4 regions of the Pseudoalteromonas sp. APC 3495 genome follow, and region 3 is predicted to be linked to each of the others. Evidence: predicted binding sites of a transcription regulator. Region 3 holds the regulator's gene; each other region holds the start of a gene.

Region 1 (3,107 bases), on a different contig from region 3:
TGAGCGCAGTAACATGCCTTGCTGTGCGAGTTCTTGTTGTGTTTTTTTACGCTCTGCAATTTCACGCCTGAGCTCTTCTATTGCTCGATGTTTGGCATGAAAAGCCATTTTACGTTCGTCAATTTCAATATTTAAGCGGTTAATATTGTCTTTGAGGGTTTGATTTAAAAGCTTCTCTTGTTTTGTGGCACTATCTAAATAAGCATAAGAGGCATCAAGTTGCCGAATAGAGTTTAATAATATGCTGATAACTAAAGGAGAAACAACCGAGGTAAAAAATACTACGGCCAGTATATCAACCAAGTTTACTTCGCCTATGGCAACGTAATAAAACATACTTGATAAAACCAGCGATATTGTTAGTAATAATGCATAGCAAATAGCAGCAGTTTTAAACTCACCAAAACGAGTTATTGAACTGGAAAGAACTCGAACCCACGGGTTCAAAGAAGAATCAGTCATATATCAGTTTTTCTCTTAGCTAAATGCTTAGGGTCTGTTGACCTTTCAAGGTTAAAAGCTAATTTTAGCATTTTCTATCAGCTATTTTCATGTTGTGCGACAAAAACAATAAAATTTCATGTTTGGTGTTATTTGCTGCATTTCAGCAAATCTTTATTTAGTGTAAAATGCGGCGTTTTAAATATTGCAAATAACGAGTAACGTATCATGCAAAAAACTATGCCAGATATTGCTAACACGGCTGCCGCATTACAAACAGGTAAATTAGACTGGGTAGGTATGGGCGATATAGAGCTGCCTTTTATTTTTGAATCTCTTGATTTAGCTCCAGTTACCGTTAATGCAAAAGCACGCGCCTTTGTTAATTTACACAAAGAAGATGCTAAAGGCATTCATATGTCGCGACTATTTTTAGCGTTGGATCACCTCTCAACTGAGCAACAGGTCAATCCACAAACCTTAGCACAAGCCTTAGATACCTTTATCACCAGTCATGAAGGCTTAAGTGATAAAGCACACATTGAATTTAAATTTGAATTGCCGCTACGCCGTAAGTCATTACTTAGTGGTAAAGCAGGTTGGAAAAGCTATCCCATTGTACTTACCAGCACTATAAATCAAGGCGTTATTAGTTTTGAGCTCAGCGTTGATGTGACTTATTCATCAACTTGCCCCTGCTCTGCAGCACTGGCTCGCCAATTAATTCAAAACGCATTCAGCGAAAAGTTTTCTCAAGAAACACTCACTCAATCAGAAGTTTTAGAGTGGCTTGGAACAACTCAAGGCATTGTAGCAACCCCGCATTCACAGCGTTCAATTGCTAATGTTAAAGTTAAATTAGCAAATAACATTGAACAGTTTGATGTGGTTAACTTAATAAACTTACTAGAAGATGAGCTAAAAACACCAGTACAAGCTGCGGTAAAACGTGAAGACGAACAAGAGTTTGCTCGCTTAAACGGTCAAAATTTAATGTTTTGTGAAGACGCAGCACGAAAAATTAAAACGACGTTAGAGTCAAAAGAGTTTAGCGATTACTTCCTGCAAATTAACCATTATGAGTCTTTACATGCTCATGATGCAGTTGCGATTGCCGTAAAAGGTATTGAAGGCGGCTATAAAGCATAATAGTGCTCATCCCCATTCGTTAATAAAACAACCATAACAACTATTTGGGCACATAAATTGCTTTAGAAAAGCAGTGTCAATTTGTTGTTATGGAGTTACCGTATGGAATTCGCTTTATTATTAATATTAGTGCTAGTTGTTGGGGCATCTGTCGTTGCGTCAAAATTTAATGATGACGGCGGAAACCCTTATCCTTTTACTCGTAAGCAAAGTGTATTTACCCAAGTAGAAGGGGCATTTCTGAATTTATTAGAGCGCGCTGTTGGCGATCAATATAAAATTGTTAGTCGCGTTAAACTAATCGATGTGATTGACTGTAAACAAGGCCTGTCTGTTAAATCTAAACGTGCGGCAATGGCTAAAGCAAAAAATAAGCAGCTCGACTTTGTTTTAGTAGATAAAGAAAAAATGACCATAGTGGCTGCGGTTGACTTAGTTAATAACGCCAATAAAGATGGCCACAAAGCACAGCGCGACTGGTTTGTTAATGGCGCATTGGAAGCCGCAGGTATTCCACATATTCGTATGAAAGTGAAGGCAGGCTACCGCCCAAGCGAAGTACGCGATGCAATTATGTTTAAATTAGGTAAGCCAGCGGCATCTAAACCTTCACGACCTACGCGCGCTAGAGTTCATAAACCGGCGGTACTATCTCCTTCTCAAGCAAAGGCACAATCAACAGCCCTTGCTGAAATATAATCAATAAGTTTATAAAGTGCGGGCTTTTTAAGCTCGCATTTTTGTTTGTTTTACCCCACGTTATTTTTTGCAGTATAATCACCGTATTCAAACTCAGGAATTTAACACTATGAATGTTGGTATTATTGGCGCAATGGAGCCAGAAGTTAAAATTTTGCGCGAGGCGATGCAAAATCCACAAGTTTTAACCAAGGCTGGTTTTACTTTTTACACAGGCGAGCTTGCAGGCAATACCGTCACTTTAGTGCAATCAGGTATAGGTAAAGTCGCTTCGACAATCGCAACCACATTACTTATCGATAACTTCAATCCAGATTGTGTTATTAACACTGGCTCTGCCGGTGGATTCGACCCATCACTAAACGTTGGCGATGTAGTAATTTCATCTGAAGTACGTCATCACGATGTTGATGTAACAGCGTTTGGTTACGAAATTGGCCAAGTACCACAAATGCCAGCAGGTTTTACTGCTCACCCTAAACTTGTAGAAGCAGCCGAGCAAACAATTGCACAAATTAGTGAAGTAAAAACCCTTGTTGGTTTAATTTGCACTGGCGACTCGTTTATGTGCGACCCTGTTCGTATTGAAAAAGCACGCAGTGACTTCCCTACAATGCTAGCAGTAGAGATGGAAGGTGCATCAATTGCGCAAACGTGTTTTGCACTTAATACACCATTTGTTGTTATTCGCTCAATGTCTGATATTGCAGGCAAAGAGTCGCCGCAATCATTTGAAGAATACTTAGAAACAGCCTCTATAAATTCATCAAAAATGGTCGTAGCTTTACTTGAGAAATTAACGGCGGTTACGCTGTAAA
Region 2 (3,107 bases), on a different contig from region 3:
ACAGTAATGCCTGTAATTGCACACTTAGCATAATCGTTAATTAAACTCAGACCAAATAGGCGCATGATCTGAAGGCTTGTCGATAGCACGTAATTCGTAATCTATACCGGTGTCGATACAGCGAGCTGCTAAGTCATGCGTTGCCAGAACCACATCAATCCTTAGTCCACGATTATCAACAAAACCCTTAGAGCGGTAGTCAAACCATGAGTATTGATCGTTAGTTTCTGGGTTTTGCTCCCTAAAGGTGTCTTTAAAGCCCCAGTTTAATAACGTTGCTAGCCATTCACGCTCAACGGGTTGAAATGAACATTTTCCGGTTTTTAACCAGCGTTTTGCGTTTACCTCACCAATACCAATATCTAAATCGGTTGGAGAGATATTAATATCGCCCATTACAATTACATCTTGATCAGGCGTGTAATGACTATTTAGGTGAGTCATTAAGTCTTGATAAAATTGACGTTTATAAGGGAATTTAGTTTCGTGGTTGATGTTATCGCCTTGCGGGAAGTAGCCATTCATGACATGCAGGTCACGGCCATTTTCTTGCTCTACGGTAACGCTGATCATTCGCTTTTGCGACTCATCTGTGTCGGTGGAAAAGCCTTTTAATACCGACTTAGGCTCTTTTTTGCATAACATTGCCACACCGTAATGCGCTTTTTGTCCATGAAAATAAACGTGGTAACCCATTTTTTGTACATCGTCTAGCGGAAATGCTTCATCGTGCACTTTTATCTCTTGAAGACCAATAATATCTGGCTGGTGTTTATCAATAATAGCTTGTAACTGATGTAGGCGAGCACGCAGGCCATTGATATTAAAAGAAATCACTTTCATAAAGTTTACCTTCAAATTTATTTTCATTGTTAGCTAAATTGTATCAGTATTTGGAGCGACATAACATGACTGAAACGAGAAAATAGCTGCACAAATGTTGATCAATTTTTGCTTAATGTTTAAACATTGTAAATGCAATATTAAATAATAAAATAAATAAAATATTCAATTGATATGTTAAAAGTTGTCTATATAATGCGCAAAAATCGTTTGTTTAACTCGTTCAAATAGGACTACCTGATGAAAACTCAATTACTTTTAGCCGCCTCTCTTTTTGTTTCTGTAACTGCTACTGCGCAAAGCAATACGTATTACAGCCAAGACAACAAATTAGAGTCTAACTTATGTGTAGTAAGCGCCAATGAGGGGTTTTCGGCTGCTCGTAAAATGGCAGCAAAGCACGGTGTATATTTATCGCGTTATTCAAAAAGTATCCTATGTAACGGTCAAGACATCCGTGACATTGCAAAAAAAGAAGCAGCAACGCAATCAGTTGTGTCTAAAGTAGAAGTATTTGCAAAAGATTCACACCAAGAAACACAGTTATGTATGACTGCATTAAAGCAAGGCCTACAACCAGTACGTAAGCAAATTGGTAACTTAAATTCATTAAAGTGTAATGGCCAAAGCGTTACTGATTTTGTTAAGCGTTACCAAAACGCTGCAATCTAAATTACCGTATTAGATATAAATAGCTCGGTTCTTACCGAGCTTTTTTTTTTTGCAAAAATTACCAGAGTAGCTTGCAAAAATTGCATTATTAAATATCGTAATAGAAGTTGTTCTTGGTTAATTGTTTGATTTTAATAGTTTATTTTTTTTGGCATCGTATTTGTATTACTAGATTTGAAATTTATTAATACAAGGATACGTCTGATGAAAAAATTAACGATAGCTTCTACTGTTTTAGCCGCATTGAGTTTAGCCGCTTGTTCTTCAAATCAAGGTTTTGAAAAAATCGACAGTGATTTTGCAAGCTTAGATAACGACAGCGATGGCTTTATTTCTAAAACAGAAGCCGACGATGATAGTATTTGGCAGCACTTTTCAAATATAGATACAAATATGGATAATCAAATAAGCCGTAATGAATATGATGCTTATATGCAGCTAAATGCTGGGAAAGTTGCTACAGATAGTGAAGTGAGTGAGTCTGCATTTAAGGCTGATATTGCGAAGTTTGATAAAATAGAAAATGACTTTAAAAGCTTAGATAATGATAGCAACGGTTTTATTTCAGTTTCTGAAGCTGACGATGATGATATTTCAAATCATTTTGGTTACATGGACAGCAATAAAGATAAACGAGTAAGTAAAAAAGAGTTTAATAGCTATATCCAAAAGTATGGTGATTCTGTTGCAGAGGACGATGCACTTGAGCAATTTAAAAATAGCTAAATTACATTATTAAATACACTTGATACCAAGCCAGTGTTTTTCACTGGCTTTTTTATACCTATAAAATGTTATTTTATTAATATGTTTTCCTAGTTTGCCGTTGTTCTGTCATAATAGATGGCTGTGTGTTTTTATTAACTTTAGAGTGATTATGGTTGGTCGGCGAATTAGTGATGAACAATTAATTGAAATCATTGAAGCGGCGATTTTTGTGGCAGGCAAACCCGTATCAAAACGTCATCTTAAGGACACGGTTTTAAACGACTTAGCAATTTCTATGGCGCGCATTAATGATGCTGTAGAGGCCATTCAAGTTCACTATCAGACGCGTGGAATACGTTTGGTTGAGGTAGGCAGTGGCTATCGTTTTCAAGCGTGCAGTAGTTTAAGCCCATGGTTGAGTAATTTATGGCAAGAACGTGCCCCTAAATACTCGAGAGCTTTACTCGAAACCCTGTCGTTAATTGCATACAAGCAACCCATTACCCGTGGTGAAATTGAGCAAGTGCGGGGTGTAGCAACTGGCTCAAATATTATTAAAACTCTGCTTGAAAGAGAGTGGATTAAAGTAGTTGGGCATAAAGAAGTACCCGGTAAACCGGCACTTTATGCAACGACTAAACAATTTTTAGATTATTTTTCGATAACGGGACTTCATGATTTACCCGCATTGCCAGAGCAACAGCAAAGTAAAATTACCCAGTTATTAAGTGATCCTTCTGTGAGAGAACCATCCGAATGAGTATACAAGGTGAAAAGTTACAAAAAGTCCTAGCCCGTGCAGGTGTAGGCTCACGCCGTGAAATGGAAAAATACATTGATGCAAATCGTGTGAGTGTAAATGGTAAAGTAGCTAAGTTAGGCGA
Region 3 (3,107 bases):
CGCCAGTGCTAATGAAGTGCGTTACGATGTGTCGCTGCGTTTTTTAACCTTAATCGGCGATGCAAGCATTGCTCAAGCAGGTCAAAAAATAACAGCTAAAAGTATCACTTACGATATCGAGCAGCAGTTAATTAGCGCAGAAAAAGACGAAAACTCAACAGACCGTGTACACACTATTTTAGTGCCTGTTGAAAATAAAAAAGAAGATGATAAAGGCCAACCATGAGCACATTAAAAGCAGAGCTATTAGCTAAAAGCTACAAAGGTCGTGAAGTTGTAAAAAACGTTGGCCTAGAGGTTGAAGCTGGCAGTATTGTGGGGTTACTTGGCCCTAATGGTGCAGGTAAAACCACCACTTTTTATATGATTGTAGGCCTTGTCCCTAGTGATAAAGGCAAAATATCAATTGATGATAAAGATATTACTTTATTACCGATGCACAGCCGAGCGCGTTTAGGGATTGGTTATCTACCGCAAGAGTCGTCTATTTTTAGAAAGCTGACTGTTTATCAAAACTTAATGGCTATCTTAGAAACACGTAAAGAATTAAACAAACAACAACGCGAAGATACCTTAAATAATTTACTTGATGAATTTAGCATTCAGCATATCCGCGACAGCCAAGGTATGGCCTTATCAGGTGGTGAACGTCGCCGCGTTGAAATTGCTCGCGCGTTAGCAGCAAACCCTAAATTTATCCTTTTAGACGAACCCTTTGCGGGGGTTGATCCTATCTCAGTATTAGATATTAAAAAGATTATAGAGCATCTTAAAAACCGTGGCATTGGCGTACTTATTACAGACCATAACGTGCGCGAAACACTTGATGTTTGTGAAAAAGCCTACATAGTTTCTCATGGGGAGTTAATTGCATCAGGCACTCCTGAATACGTATTAAACGATAAAACAGTACGCGATGTTTATTTGGGCGAGCAGTTCAAGCTCTAATATGTGTGTTATTCCACTAAGCATCTGCTAAGATTAATCATACTTAGGTCTGTTGACCTTTCAAGGTTGAATTTGCAGCAGTCTGTTTGGTATTTAGGCAAGGCAGAGCCTATGTGGTGTGGTATTCCCCATAAATAGGCGATAACGCAGCATCAATGCCAAACAGGCGCTGCCCTTCGGGTTCTGCCTAGGGACGATTTACTCTTTGTTGCCTACATGGATGTAGGTAAGGAGCGTGAGCAGGACGCGGAAGCTTTGCTCGGTTTTGACTTAGCCCACTAGGTTACAAACCTCGCGCCGCAATTAAACCGCCCCTAGTTTGAACAAATTTTAATCCGTAAAGGTCAACAGACCGTAATTTAAAAGGATTGTTAGAGATAAATGAGGCAATCATTACAGCTGCGCATGGGCCAGCAACTTACAATGACTCCACAGTTGCAACAAGCAATTCGCTTATTGCAACTCAGTACATTGGATCTCCAGCAAGAAATTCAAGAAGCGCTCGATAGCAACCCCTTGCTTGAAGTTGAAGAACACGATTACAGCGAAGACACTGCAGGTAAAAACGAACAAAAAGCCGATAACGATGACTTAACGCTAAGTGCCTCAGCTGACGATAAACCTAGCGAGGATGAGCAAGATAGCGGCGAAGCAATGACCAAAGACACCATTAGCGATGATATGGCTATGGATGTTACTTGGGATGAATATATGAGCGCTGCGCCTGCCTCTTCATCGGGCCCAATGCCAGAAGATGAATCTATTTATCAAGGCTCTTCGACTGAAACGCTGCATGAGTATTTAATGTGGCAACTTCAACTGACGCCGTTTAGTCCTACCGATGAAGCGATAGCTATTGCAATTGTAGAAGCTGTGGACGACTCAGGGATTCTAACCCTTAGCTGTGAAGAAATATTAGAAAGCTTTAACCAAGAAAACGACGGCGAAGATGAAGTTGAACTTGACGAAATAGAAGCGGTACTAAAGCGTATTCAACTATTTGATCCAGTGGGAATAGCCGCGCGTAGTTTACAAGAGTGCTTGTGTATTCAGCTAAATCAATTTGATAAAGACACACCTTTTTTAAACGAAACAAAAATGATCTTAACCGATCATATTGATTTACTTGCTGCACGTGACTATCGCACGTTGATGAAAAAAACAAAGCTTAAAGAAGATGAGCTTAAAGAAATCATGACGTTGATTCATACGCTCAGCCCAAAACCGGCAGACACTATTGTTAGAGAAGAGTCTGAATACGTTATTCCTGATGTGTCGGTTAAAAAAGTTAAAGGTCGTTGGGTAGTTGAATTAAACCCAGATAGCATGCCTAAGATCAGAGTAAATAGCCAATATGCAGCTATGTCGCGTACGGTTAAATCAAGTGGTGATAGCCAGTTTATTCGCTCGCACTTACAAGAGGCTAAATGGTTTATAAAAAGCTTAGAAAGTAGAAATGACACGCTACTTAAAGTAACCAACTGTATTGTGCAACAGCAACAGGCCTTTTTTGAACACGGTCCTGAGGCTATGAAGCCTATGGTGCTTAACGATGTGGCTGAAATGGTGGAAATGCACGAGTCGACTATATCGCGTGTTACTACGCAAAAATACATGCATACACCACGTGGCATTTTTGAGCTTAAATATTTCTTTTCAAGCCATGTAAGTACTGAAAATGGTGGCGAATGTTCATCAACAGCAATACGTGCATTAATTAAAAAATTAATCGCTGCAGAAAACTCAGCTAAACCATTGAGTGATAGTAAAATTGCAGATATATTGGCAGAGCAAGGAATTAAAGTAGCGAGGAGAACCATTGCAAAATATCGCGAATCTCTAGCTATTCCCCCGTCTAATCAACGTAAAAGTTTGATTTAAGGCGTACAACAAAGAGGAAAATGTTTATGCAACTGAATTTAACTGGTCGCCATGTAGATATTACCGACTCGCTTAGAGACTACGTAAATAGTAAATTTTCGAAGTTACAGAGGCACACTGATCACATAACGAATGTGCACGTTATTCTCGATGTAGAAAAACTAAACCAAAAAGCTGAAGCAACCGTTCATGTTAGTGGCGCTGAGATTTTTGCCTCTACTGAGCATCAAGATATGTATGCCGCTATAGACTCGCTCATTGACAAGCTAGATCGTCAA
Region 4 (3,107 bases), on a different contig from region 3:
GCGAGAGCTAAACCGCTTAGTGCATCCTCGAGCTATATACTCTATAAAGTTAGGACGAAAGGCGCTACCAGATAAAGTAGTTGAAGCGGTATGGGGGTTTTTCTCGGCTTATGCACTAGTCTTTATTATTATTATGTTAGCGTTAATGGGCACCGGGTTAGACAATATAACGGCATTCTCAGCAACGGCAGCGTGTTTAAATAACCTTGGGCCTGGTTTAGGAGATGTTGCTTCTCATTATGGCGCTATTACCGATACTGCAAAATGGATATTAACCGTGGCAATGGTATTTGGTCGTTTAGAGATATTTACCTTACTTGTGCTATTTACCCCAACATTTTGGCGTGGATAACGTTATAAATATCAGGAAGGAAATATGCGAAAAACCAATTTGGAAAAGTTAAACCAAATCGTCACGGGTGGCATAGTTGATTTAGAAATCCTCACCCCCACGAGTAGCCGACGCGTAAAAACAGAGTTTATAGGCTTATTAGAAAATAAGTTTATTGTTTTAAATTACCCCAATGCAAAACGGCTCCCCATGGCAAGTGATTATTTACGCGATGGTGTGATGGTGGTGGTAAGAGCGCTTATAGAGGGCAGTGGTGGGCATGTTTTAGCGTTTCGTCAGCAGCTTATGTCTGTAGCATCTCACCCGGCTAAGTTATTGTTTATCGACTATCCTTCACAAGTACAGCTATTTGAACTGCGCTCGCAAGCGCGTATACCGACGCTGTTTCCAGCCAAGTTAAAATTATCGGATGATCGCCCTTCCTTTGAAGGTGTTATAAAAGATATTTCGTTAACGGGTGTTATGTTTGATATTAAAACAACCCAAGAAATCGACGACATTAAAGATATGCGTTGCATCGTAGTGTTTGATGAAGATACAAAGCACGAAGGGCAAATATGCAGTGTGAAAAAACATGCTAAGGGCATATATTGCGGAATTCGATTATTTGCCAGTGAAGAGCAAATGAAAGCCCTGATGGGGGATCACTTCATTGACCCTAATGCACTTGAAGTTGAAATTGTATAAGACCAGTTATCTTTCGACGCTAAACATTTTACAATTCTAAAATATCAACAAGCTCTAACATTTTCGCTCTTTTGCAACAAATAGCCATGTGTTGTTGTTATTTTTAAAAGCCATTTCAAATTTATTTTATAAATTCATTAAAAACAATTAGTTAAATATGTTTTTTATTCTAATTTTTTTGTTTATAACAAAATTAAACTCAACTCACCTTCCTTTTTGTTTATTTAATCCTCTTTTTTAGCGGTTGCTCACCGACTGTGTGGGGTTTTCCCTAAACTCAACTCTTTGATTTTTATTGTTTTAATTTTATTGCCTTATCTACTGTTGCTAAAAAGCAACAAAATAACGAGTTAAATAGCGCCATTTTCAGCTAGTTGCTGGTTAATGTATTGAAAATTATGGTTTTTATATTTTTGGCATCGAAGTTGTAATAGTCAGGCTGTATTGAACGAAACGTGATTTAAAGTAAAACACTTAATCGCATAAAACATAAACTTTGAAGGAAGATAGATTATGAAAAGCATTAATAAAACTTTAGCACTTATCGCATTGGCTTCTTCATCAGCCGCTTTTGCAGCAAGCGACTTTGACACGCTAGACGTTGACGGCAACGGCGCAATCAGTCAAAGCGAAGCATCGGTTGATGCAAAATTAATGAGCATGTTTTCAGAGCTTGATACTGACCAAAACGGTGAGTTATCAAAACAAGAGTTCTCTAAAGCATAACCCTAAGCTATTAAAGTTTTGGGAGTTAAAAGCTCCCTCATTATTTAAACGATTTTAAGGAATACTCATTATGAAAACATTACACAAAACATTTGCACTTATCGCTCTTGCTTCTTCGTCAGCAGCCTTTGCAGCGAGCGACTTCGACACACTAGATACCGATGGCAACGGTGCTATTAGCCAAAGCGAAGCATCGGTTGATGCAAAATTAATGAGCATGTTCTCAGAGCTTGATACTGACCAAAACGGTGAGCTATCAAAAGAAGAATTTTCGAAAGCATAAGGCAAGGCTAAGTATATTCTGAGTTGCCAAAGACAACCTAAATAGGCAAGGAAGCCTATGAAAGAGAATAACAAGGACCGTGATAGCCAGACACAATTTTTTGATAGACCATTGCATTACATTTTGAAGGATTAAATTATGAAAACATTACATAAAACATTTGCACTTATCGCGCTAGCTTCTTCATCAGCTGCTTTTGCAGCAAGCGACTTTGACATGCTTGATACTGATGGTAACGGTGCTATTAGTCAAAGCGAAGCCGCTGTAAACGCTGATTTAACAGCCGCATTTACTGAGCTGGATACTGACGGTAATGGTGAGCTTTCTAAAGCTGAGTTTGCAAACTTTTAATTTTTGACTTTTTTCATTGCACAGGGATCTCAGAAAAGGATTTCTCTCTTATAGGAGACTTATTATGAAAGCAATAAACACAACACTTGCGATTTTAGTATTAGCGTCATCATCAGCAGCTTATGCAGCGGTAGATTTTGCCTCTTTTGATAGTAATGGCGATGGTGTAATTAGCCAGCAGGAAGCCGCCGCTAATAAACAACTAATGAACATTTTTGATGATTTAGATACCGACGGAAATGGTGAACTTTCTAAAGAAGAGTTTGCAAGAGTACAATAAGTATTAACCCATCATACTCCACTAAAGCCGCTTAATAGTCAGCGGCTTTTTTGTGCTTGTTAGAGGCTATATTTAAGTTGGAGAGAGAAGCTTCTTGGCTTACCATAACGATATTGGTTATAGAACCCAATTTGACTGTAATAATGCTTATCAAATAAGTTATCGATATTTAGACTAACAGATAACTGCTCATTCATTTGATAATTTGCCATTAGGCTTGCAATACCATAGCTAGGCTGGTTTACCTCAACAGCGCCATAAACAGGGTTTTTAACTTCGTCATAGCTGTTGCTTTGCCAGCGATAGCCTCCACCCAATTTTAGATTGTCTAATGCACCTGAGAGTTGATAGCTAGTAAAAAGTTTAAATTGATCGTTTGGGTTGGTGGTATTTAATACCGTATTATCCGGTTTTTCGCCTTTACTATG

The links. The regulator sigma-54, encoded in region 3, starts transcription at its own class of promoters, with help from an activator protein. The targets are predictions, from matches to a motif close to GTTGGCACGNNNNTNGNNT.
Region 1: a site for sigma-54 is predicted at 1,635-1,653, ahead of QL984_RS15775 (DUF2726 domain-containing protein). Genes of this name have one in related genera too.
Region 2: a site for sigma-54 is predicted at 1,663-1,681, ahead of QL984_RS17240 (EF-hand domain-containing protein). Genes of this name have one in related genera too.
Region 4: a site for sigma-54 is predicted at 1,452-1,470, ahead of QL984_RS15715 (EF-hand domain-containing protein). Genes of this name have one in related genera too.

What each region holds. Positions count from the first base shown of each region.
Region 1 covers NZ_JASDDA010000050.1:1,054-4,160, reverse strand. Annotated here, with positions in the region: gene arcB (aerobic respiration two-component sensor histidine kinase ArcB) at 1-462, opposite strand, end outside; gene folE2 (GTP cyclohydrolase FolE2) at 670-1,590, shown strand; gene QL984_RS15775 (DUF2726 domain-containing protein) at 1,693-2,289, shown strand; gene mtnN (5'-methylthioadenosine/S-adenosylhomocysteine nucleosidase) at 2,399-3,106, shown strand; gene QL984_RS15765 (cobalamin biosynthesis protein) at 3,107-3,107, shown strand, end outside.
Region 2 covers NZ_JASDDA010000064.1:13,454-16,560, reverse strand. Annotated here, with positions in the region: gene QL984_RS17255 (energy-coupling factor ABC transporter permease) at 1-31, opposite strand, end outside; gene xthA (exodeoxyribonuclease III) at 37-843, opposite strand; gene QL984_RS17245 (hypothetical protein) at 1,084-1,515, shown strand; gene QL984_RS17240 (EF-hand domain-containing protein) at 1,720-2,241, shown strand; gene scpB (SMC-Scp complex subunit ScpB) at 2,393-2,983, shown strand; gene rluB (23S rRNA pseudouridine(2605) synthase RluB) at 2,980-3,107, shown strand, end outside.
Region 3 covers NZ_JASDDA010000009.1:33,373-36,479, forward strand. Annotated here, with positions in the region: gene lptA (lipopolysaccharide transport periplasmic protein LptA) at 1-226, shown strand, start outside; gene lptB (LPS export ABC transporter ATP-binding protein) at 223-948, shown strand; gene QL984_RS05570 (RNA polymerase factor sigma-54) at 1,330-2,829, shown strand; gene hpf (ribosome hibernation promoting factor) at 2,856-3,107, shown strand, end outside.
Region 4 covers NZ_JASDDA010000049.1:15,562-18,668, reverse strand. Annotated here, with positions in the region: gene QL984_RS15725 (TrkH family potassium uptake protein) at 1-352, shown strand, start outside; gene QL984_RS15720 (flagellar brake protein) at 377-1,039, shown strand; gene QL984_RS15715 (EF-hand domain-containing protein) at 1,553-1,765, shown strand; gene QL984_RS15710 (EF-hand domain-containing protein) at 1,836-2,048, shown strand; gene QL984_RS15705 (EF-hand domain-containing protein) at 2,187-2,399, shown strand; gene QL984_RS15700 (EF-hand domain-containing protein) at 2,464-2,679, shown strand; gene QL984_RS15695 (TonB-dependent siderophore receptor) at 2,739-3,107, opposite strand, start outside.